DNA from 3 places in the Cytobacillus spongiae genome. Region 1 is predicted to be linked to each of the others. Evidence: riboswitches for the same ligand, from Rfam matches in the RefSeq annotation. Region 1 holds a riboswitch; each other region holds the start of a gene.

The links. Region 1 has a riboswitch for cyclic di-GMP ahead of LS684_RS18140 (thiamine pyrophosphate-binding protein). Riboswitches for the same ligand answer to the same signal wherever they lie in the genome.
Region 2: it holds a riboswitch for cyclic di-GMP, as region 1 does, so the genes downstream of both, LS684_RS03255 (anti-repressor SinI family protein) here and LS684_RS18140 (thiamine pyrophosphate-binding protein) in region 1, are expected to answer to the same signal.
Region 3: it holds a riboswitch for cyclic di-GMP, as region 1 does, so the genes downstream of both, LS684_RS20155 (hypothetical protein) here and LS684_RS18140 (thiamine pyrophosphate-binding protein) in region 1, are expected to answer to the same signal.

What each region holds. Positions count from the first base shown of each region.
Region 1 is NZ_CP089997.1:3,579,272-3,582,559, reverse strand. Features, by position in the region: gene ileS (isoleucine--tRNA ligase) at 1-1,585, shown strand, start outside; cyclic di-GMP riboswitch class I at 1,716-1,803, shown strand; gene LS684_RS18140 (thiamine pyrophosphate-binding protein) at 1,881-3,288, shown strand, end outside.
Region 2 is NZ_CP089997.1:617,158-620,445, reverse strand. Features, by position in the region: gene LS684_RS03265 (acyl-CoA dehydrogenase family protein) at 1-1,317, opposite strand, end outside; gene LS684_RS03260 (helix-turn-helix domain-containing protein) at 1,549-1,872, shown strand; gene LS684_RS03255 (anti-repressor SinI family protein) at 1,990-2,151, opposite strand; cyclic di-GMP riboswitch class I at 2,184-2,272, opposite strand; gene LS684_RS03250 (endonuclease Q family protein) at 2,533-2,736, opposite strand; gene LS684_RS03245 (M73 family metallopeptidase) at 2,750-3,288, opposite strand, start outside.
Region 3 is NZ_CP089997.1:4,027,594-4,030,881, reverse strand. Features, by position in the region: partial or broken gene istB (IS21-like element helper ATPase IstB) at 153-812, shown strand; cyclic di-GMP riboswitch class I at 1,798-1,887, shown strand; gene LS684_RS20155 (hypothetical protein) at 1,978-3,288, shown strand, end outside.

The sequences.
Region 1 (3,288 bases):
GGAGGAAATGGTTCGTACGAAAGAAGTCATTGATGTATGGTTTGATAGTGGTTCAATGCCATTTGCCCAATATCATTACCCATTTGAAAACAAGGAATTATTTGAGAAACAATTTCCAGCGGATGTAATTGCGGAGGGTGTGGATCAAACGAGAGGTTGGTTTTACAGCTTGCTCGCTGTTTCTACACTATTTACAGGCAAGGTTCCCTATAAGCGGGTTCTCTCACTAGGGCATATTTTAGATGAGGCTGGGCGAAAGATGTCTAAGAGCAAAGGGAATGTCATGAATCCAGTAGAACTCATTGAAGAGTTTGGCGCTGACGCACTAAGATGGGCTCTACTAGCTGACAGTGCCCCATGGAGCAATAAGAAATTTTCAAAACAAGTAGTGAGTCAGGCTAAATCTAAATTGGTAGATACATTCGTGAACATTCACTCCTTTTACTCCCTATATGCAAGCATCGATCAGTTCGCTTCGGAAAAAAGTCAGAAAGGTACAAATACGCTTTTAGATCAATGGGTCTTATCTAGGTTAAATACCGTCATAAAAGATGTTAAAAAGCTATTAGAAAAGTATGAGATAACAAGTGCTGCAAGGGAGTTACTAAGCTTTGTAGATGAAGTAAGTAATTGGTATATCCGTAGATCACGGGAGCGATTTTGGAGTGAAGGAATAAGTGAGGATAAGCTGGCAGCATTCCACACCTTATACGAGGTACAAGTAAAACTATGTCAGTTGTTAGCTCCATTCACGCCGTTTGTTGCAGATGATATTTATCGAAATTTAACAGGAAGTAGTGTTCATTTATCTAACTTTCCAGAAGTGAATGTTCATCAAATAGATGAAGTACTAGAACAACAAATGGGAGGTGTACTTCAAGTCGTGGAGCTGGCTCGCTCCGTAAGAAATGCAACTGGTATTAAAACAAAACAACCGCTTTCAAAATTAGTTATTATGTCTACTGATGAAGGGGGTGAACTTGAGTTCCTGAAGGATTTCACACGTATTATTGAAGAAGAAGTAAATGTTAAAGAGGTGATAACTACTATACCTTCAGAAACCCTTCGGTATTCACTTAAGCTTCATTTCGGGACGGCAGGACCTAAACTAGGAAATCATACAACATACGTTCATCTATATTTAGAAGGCTTAGACTCAGAATCAGCTAAAGCGGCATTAAAGGATGGAGGCATTTCTGTACAATTGCCAAATGGGGAAGCTGTAAAAATAGATTTGTCAGATGTAGTGATTGAAAAATACGCTGACGGAAATAGGGAGCTTGCATCCAATCGATTATTCACAGTATTGCTAGATACAACGATTAATGAGGAGCTAAAAAGGGAAGGGTTCGCAAGAGAATTGATTCGAGCAGTTCAAAACTATCGAAAAGAATTATCCTTACCTGTTGAGAAGAGAGTGAATATTACAATCGATGCCACAGGGTCTGTTCAAGATACTATACAAGAGTATGAATCCTTACTGAGGAACCATCTGTTAGTAAATCGCTTTTTATTTGGAAAAGATGAACATATGAAATATGTGCAAATTAATGAGCAACATGTTGGGATTTTCATTCATGAATAGAAAAGAACGTTCCTAAAACACCTTTCTAGTTCTTTGCAACTAGGTGAATTGTAAAAGTTATGAAAATCGAAGTGTTTTTCATTGAAAAAAAAGAAGATATTGGATAAAATGACAATATTCGATAATATTTTTACTAATAGGGCAAACTCGTCGAAAGTCGAGGACGCAAAGCCTACAGGTCTAAGGTAACAAACTACTATGATGGCTGGGTTGCACTTTTTATTTGTGATGACGCCCTATTTGTGCTTTTTGGGGCGTTTTTTGTTTTTTCACTTGATAAAGGAGTTTTGCCTAGATGAGAAAAGTTGCTGAAATCCTAACAATGAACTTGAAAAGAATGGGAGTAACAGATGTTTTTGGAATCCCAGGAAAAGCGGTAGTTCCAATCCTACTAGAGTTAGAGAATGCGGGAATCCGTTTCAATTTAACTCGGCATGAAGGAGGAGCTGGATATATTGCTTCGGGATATTCTCTAATGAATAACCATATTGGGGTCGCAATTGGTACATCAGGTCCTGGCGGTACGAACTTATTAACGGCAGCTGCTCAAGCGAAAGCTTGGCATTTACCTGTAGTTTTTCTTACAGGACAGCCCTCTGCAAAGTCTATTGGTAGACCTTTTGGCCAAGATTCGACTCCATTTGGAACGGACTTGGTAAAGATGTTTGAGCCTGTTACGAAGTTTAGCGCCAGAGTTGAAAGAGCAGAATCTTTTGAGAATCTCTTTACACATGCGATTGAGAAAGCTTTATCTGGAGTGAAGGGACCTGTACATCTTTCGATTCCGATGGATGTATTAATAGAAGAGACTGAAGCATTTACTGTAAACATACCAAATGCTATGCACCATATGATTGCTCCTAAAGAGGACTTGCAGCAAGCTTTAAATTCTATAACGAATGCTCAAAGGCCAGTTATGGTACTGGGGAAAGGAGTCCATTCATCTGATGCCTATGAAGAGGTTATTGCATTAGCAGAAGCATTTCACATTCCAGTAATGACCACACCTGGTGGAAAAGGAACGTTTCCAACTACTCACCCTCTGTCATTAGATGGATTTGGCTTAGGTGGATCTTCGAAATCAAATGAGTTCTTGAAAAAGAAGTGTGATCTTATGATTGTCATTGGATCCAAGCTTTCCGATATGTCAATTGTGGGGATTAGCCAGGATCGATATCCTGATCAAGTTATCCAGTTTGATTATGACTATACGTTCATAGCTAAGTCGATTCCAGTCGATACAAAGTCCATCCTTGGTAATGCGAAAGATAATATTAGGTCTTTGCTCGAGCTAACGAATAGGGAGATTAAGAGAAGTATATCTTCAACACTACCATTTATGGAAGATGTGATGAGTGAGACAGATAGTTCTTCAGATCGAATGCTAGCAAAAGAAGTGATTCATACAATTAGGGAAATCCTTCCTGAGGATACGGTATTCTTTGGGGATGATGGTAGTCACTCATTTTATGCGATTCAAAGCTTATCCTTATCCCAACCAGGTACCTTCTTTTTTGATGATGTATTCGGAGCGATGGGGCATGCCATTGGGTACAGTATTGGAGCAAAAGTGAATCAGCCGCATCGGAATATTGTCTGTTTAACAGGGGATGGATGCTTTTTTATGCATGGGAATGAGGTGTCAACGGCAGTTGATATGAAGGTTGCTCCCATTATGATTGTTTTTAATAATGGTAGACTTG
Region 2 (3,288 bases), 1.1 Mb from region 1:
TAATGTATGAGCTTCATAATATTCAATCAATCGAAGTACTTCAAGACCTAGTATATTTGCCGTTCCTTCCCAAACTGTCAGCACCTGAGCATCTCGTAATAGTCTAGGGGTAACGAAATCCTCAATATACCCATTTCCACCAAACATCTCAATCGCCTCATGAGAAAAGTGGATCGCTTGTTCAGCTGATTCCATTTTCAACAAGGCAATCAATAATCGGGTCATTACTTCATCTTGCTTATTCCCCGCCAGTGCTGTTACTTGATCAAACAGGTTTACGAGTGAAAAGATCGCACTTGTTTCCACCTCCTGCTTAACGGCTAGCTTGACTAACGATTCTTTCACCATTGGGAAATCAGCTAAGAACCCACCAAACGTGTGTCTCGAAAACGCATAATTTCTCGCTTCTAAAAAAGCTCTTCTCATAATTCCAGCAGAAGCAATCGCATTACAAATCCGGGATAAGTTAAGTGCCTCCATCATATAATAGATTCCCTTGTTCATCTCACCAACTAAATAAGCCTCTGCTCCGTGAAAAACAACCTCTCCCGATGGAACTGCACGTACACCTAACTTGTCTTTTAACCTTCTAATTTCTAGATTATTCAATTTGCCATTGTCCGTCCTCCATGGAACAAGAAAGAGACTTAAGCCTTTTGTCCCCTTAGGACTTCCTTCACAACGAGCTAAAATCATTGCCACACCACATGCCCCTGCATTTGATGCGAAATATTTTTCCCCATAAATTCTATAATGACCATCTTCTAATCTTGCTTGAACTTCATTCGCTCCAACATCTGATCCGCCTTGACGCTCGGTTAAAAAGGTTGCTCCTTCATACAACTCCACTTCACCAGTGGATATCACATGGGGAAGATACTTTTCCTTTAACTTCTTATCTGCATAATGATCAATTAGGTACGCTGTCGCCATCGTTAATGTCACTGGACAATAAAATCCAGGTTCAGAGTGGGAAAGAAGGTACCCTTGAGCATATGAGTAAAGATAATTCCCCTTTTTATTTAATTCAGGGATTTCCTTATGTACATAGCCCACTATTCCAACTTGATACGTTTGCTCAACCGTTTTTTTGTACCCCTCATTTACCCAAACATGCGATATATCCTCACCGTACTGGTCAAACTTAATTAACCTTGGCTGTCCCTCTCGATCGGTATGTACGGCCCTTTGATCAATTTCGGTCCCGCATAGTTCACCAAAACGGGTTAATTCCTCTTCTGCCCACTTGAAAAAATTCTCTTCTAAGTACTTTTTTAATATAAATGATAAATTAGGATCCTCTTGAAAAAAATTCACATCGTACCCCCTTTTAATAATTAGAATTTTCTGTTATTAATATTATCAATCAATCCCTAATAAACATCAACAGGATAGGAGCTTTTCTAAATATTGTAAACTAGTTAATTGTTTCGGTTTACGATATGTTATACTAACTTATAGAACATTTCCCACATCAATCTATGGAACTACGTTAACAAATTTGCTAATATGAAAATAATTAGACAGATAAAGGTGAGTGACAGATCGATGATTGGAGATCGTGTAAAAAAGCTAAGACAAGAAAAAGAAATGTCTCTATCAGAATTAGCAGAGCAAGCCGGTGTCGCCAAATCGTACTTAAGCTCATTAGAAAGGAATCTACAAACGAATCCTTCCATCCAATTCCTTGAAAAGATATCCAATGTTCTAGGTGTGTCTGTTGACCAGCTCATACATGATCAGCATTCTACAGATGAGCTCGATTCTGACTGGATCAATATCATTAAAGAAGCGATGGATTCTGGAGTAACGAAGGACGAATTTCGTGAATTCCTAGAATTCCAAAAGTGGAAAACGAAGCAAAATCAATAAAGTAAGAGCCATTAGGTTGTTCCTAAGTGGCTCTTGCTTGCGAAGCCCATTAATATAAAAAAGCATTTCCCAAAAGATCAACTTCTTCCAAGAAACACTTAAGTGCTGATATGGTATTTAGTTGTTACTCTTAAGCGGTTTCTTCACGATAAACTCCTTTACATTTTCTTTTCTTAGAAACTCTCTAATTTGATCAAGTTCAATTCCCATCCGTTTTGCCTCTAACATTAACCTCACCCAGTCATTATCTAGGTTTTTGCTAAAGTTCCTATTCTTCACTAGTTTATTCCCCCTAAAATACGTAGCGTATTCCAGGCAACCCAGCCATCATAGTATGAATACATACCTTAGATCTGTGATTTTGCGCCCTTATTTTTCAATAAGTATGCCTTTTTCTAGTTAAGACCTCCATAGCTTCTAATACTATCTTACACAATATCTGCAATGAAAATTGGCACTTCTTGTAAGGTTTGAATATTTTGTGACCATGACAAAACTACACCATTCACCAAATTCTCTTAAAAAATTTATTATAATCAGTTTGGACTCCATTTTTTCTGTTATTTACCTTTACCTAAACATAGGTAATTCTGTTAGATTCCTTACACTTCTGTCGAATTCTTTTTTTATTTTTTATGATGGTAATAGGAAATAAGTCCTTTAGGATGACTGACGAAAGGGGTTCGTGTATTGGTGGAGCTTCTTCGTAAACGGCCACGGATATATTGGAATACGTTCTAATGTCACCGCATCAAAAAATGGATAGCCTGTTAAATCATTCCCACAAATGGGACAAATCCATTTACCTACTTCACTGCTGCTAAAGGATGGACGATTACATTTCGTACAATTTTTTCTGTACATGGATTCCCTCCAATTAAGAAGCATCAATCTTTGTTTTTCTATAATAGATCAAGAGTAGAGCTCCTCCTGCGCTAAGGAAGACAACACTTGTTAATAAGAAATTAAACGTATTAGTAGCTGTATTAGGGAGTTTGTCTTTCATTACTGGTGTCACTAAGATATCATCATCTGTTGGATTGGGTGGATCATCGTTTGGGGCTTCTGGAGTTGTTACACTGTCTATTTCCTCTGCATAGAACTTGAGCACAAATTCAGCCTGTGATCCCTGGTAGCTATTTCCCAGCTCATAAGGCATTGTTACTTGAAACATCAATGTTTCCTTTTGACCTTTTGCTAAATTTCTAGGAGTAACTCCTTTAAACTCTTTTACTTTCCCCTCATAGAGCACTTTTGAACCGCTAAGGACAAGAAAGTCTAACTGCTCAAATAACCCTTTAACTGACTTGCTATTCTCAATAACGGTCGTATAGGAAAAATCTTTATTCCCATCATTTACAATCGTAATCTCTCTCGGCATCCAATCTCCTGGCTTGATATTATGAATCATGTATT
Region 3 (3,288 bases), 450 kb from region 1:
TGAAGTAGTGCATGAAATTATTCAAAAGTTAACCAATGTTTCAAGTACAATCAATAATCTTCCCAAGGAAGTGACACCTATTAATTTACTAAACTATAAGATTAAACAATCTAATATAGCACAATATGGGCAATTAACGGGAGGACATTGAGATGACAACAGAATTATTACTAGACCATTTAACAAAACAATTAAGAATACCGACGATTCATAAACTATATCGTTCTCTCGCAAGAGAGGCTGAAGAACGAAATCTTAGCTATAAAGAATATTTACTTGCCTTATTAGAGGCAGAAATGGAAATTAGAGATGAAAACCAACAACAAAGGCGATTAAAACAGGCAAATTTCCCTGTACAGAAAACTTAAGATTCATATGATTTCAGTTTAATGCCAACCCTTAACCGCAACCGGTTTTTAACTCTTTCAAAAGGTGAATTTGTTGAAAAGAAAGAAAATATTTTTTTTCTGGGTAACAGTGGTACGGGTAAAACTCATTTAGCCAATGGACTCGGAATTGAAATGATAAAGAACGGATATAAAGTTAAATTTATTACAGCATCTGAATTAGTGGAAGAACTCTTAATGGCTAATGAAGAACATAAATTAGGGTCTTTAGAAAAGAAATGGCTCAAATTTGATGTGATCATTGTAGATGAGTTAGGCTATGTTCCATTTTCAAAAGTAGGATCTGAGTTACTTTTTCAATTCTTTTCGAGCAGATATGAACGCGCAAGCGTCATTATTACAACAAATCTAGAATTCACTGAATGGTTGATCGCCTCACCCACCGTTCACATATTCATTTATTAAACGGTGAATCTTATCGTTTTAGACAAAGTATGAAACAAAAAGAAGAAAGTTAGTGACGGAACGAAAACTGCGAGGTGTTTAGATGTCTTGCGCAAGACATCTAAACACCCAATACCTTCCATTTATGGGAGGTGAAATAAATACCGTGTCTCACTTTTGAAGTGATTACTCTGGCTCAAATTAATATTGACAAAAACAACTACATAGAAATGAATGTAATAAATAGAAGGAGAATGTTTGATTTACCTACGGCCTTTGTAGGTGGAGGAATAACAGGATTTTTTGGTTTATGGGGTGTACCATTTAACTTAGCCTATACTTTTTTTATGTATTATAGAGAGTAAGGAAACTGGAAAAAAAGCAGTCCCTGTTATTGGAGCGTTAGTTGGAGCTTTATCGGACACACATACAATGAATAAAATAAAATTATAAAAGGAGCAAATCTTCTTTATCATAAGAGATTTTTATTTGAAAAAGATATTAGAATAAGTGAACTTAATTCAAATTTTGATAAAAATCATAATTCCGATATATTGGACTACGATCAAATAATGAAAAAGGTAAGATCCTGATAAATTAGAGTAAAACGAGCTTGTAATTTGAAACAAGCTCGTTTACTTTTGCCAATGAATATGGTGAAAGAACTTCGGGAAATAGGGCCATATGCTCTTGATAGATATATGGAAAAAGGTTTTAGAGAATGGTCTTTCTGTAAAAGAAAGTCAATATTTATCGCAGTTTCTGGAGGTGACTTCCCTAGAATAAGAGGTATAATATTCCACTAAAATTAAAAGATGTTTTATAGCGTCTATGTTAGACAAACCTAATATATATATTCACCAATGAAAACAATTCGGGTTCAAACGTTAATCTGTCTCAGATACTTGGCTGATTAGATATAGTTCCTAAAGTAAGAGTTGAAAATATACTTAAAAGCTATATTCAATATTCGAAAAACATAGTAGTATATAAATAGGTAATTAATACTATATATTGGCAAACTGCTTGAAAGAGTGGGACGCAAAACTAAAGGGGCTAATCCTGGTATTTCCTGAGATGCCAGCCAGTTGCATCTAACTTAGATCTTCTAACGTCCCTTTTGGGGCGTTTTTTTAAAAGTAAATTCTATTGTTAATTCAGGAGAAATCGGAAATGAGGAACTAATATGGTTGTTGCTGCCATTAGTAAATATTTTTATCCGGGTGAATGTGCTATTTATGAATCAGGGGATGTTTTTGATTTTCAAAATAAGTCAATAGTTGGCACAAAGAGCTTTTGTATTACAAATCATGGAAGAGTATTTGCTCACGATACAGGTGGGATATTTGGTGAGGAACAAACAAAAATTTATGTGGATAGAATTGATGTTACGTTTAGTGATTATAATATCATTTTGTCCAATAAGAAAAGTAGCATAGTTTCTTTTGCTGCCACGGTATCTACTTCAGAGTTTGTTGAAATTTATGAGAAGGTTCCAGAAGATAAATTCGTTTGTAAGTGGAATGGAAAAATTCCTTGTATTTATACATACAGTGAAGAAATAGGTAATAGTACCAGCTATGCAAAATTAGATGAACTGCAAATAAAATCGAATAAACTAATGTTCGCTAAAGATAAGGAAACACTACCTTTTTATCGAATAAAGAGTGTTGTCCGAAAAATGAAATACCTAGAAATAAAAGGGGTCTTTTCTTTACATGGCTCAAATAAAACCACTCTAAAACTATATATATTTGATGAAAATCTAAAAAAAGAGATTATTGATAAGGTAAACAGTAACCCAAGCATTTTTCAGCAAATTGGGGCAATAACCGAAATTTATCCTACAACTCTATCTGCCACTTTTTCAGATGAAGTAATAAGGGATAAAGAAGTAACGATATGTTTCGACGCATCTACTATTTATTTTATAGATGAAAAAAAAACAACATGTTTAGGAACACTCTTACGTTCTTCTACCAATGCTTATTACAGTAAACTTGATGAAAAACTCGCGTTTGAATGTGGTGATTTTGTTTATGTAATAACAGTGATTGATGTAAATCTTAAAGAATATCTTATGAAGTACTTTATTAAAAGTACAAGAATCTTTATTAATAGACTTGGGAAGTTACATGGAGTATTTCATGGAGAAACATGGAAGCAACAAGAAGTTAATGCAATAACTGAAGGAAGGCATATTCGTTTAAGCACAACAAATACACAAAAGCTGCTTACGAAACTAGATCTCACCGAATGTGAAATTCTTAATGACGATAAAAAAATTTTTATAATACGCAAAAATCAAATAGCATTATTAAGATTGCACGAGTATAAGAATTTACATTTATTTACTCAGCCAGAAGAAAAAATTACCGCTACATTTTCATTTGGGTATAACGACAATGATGACCCGTTCTTTATCAAACAGGATGAAGAAAAAATCGTATTATCACAGAGTCCATCTTCTATGCAGTTTAAATATTACAATGAAAAG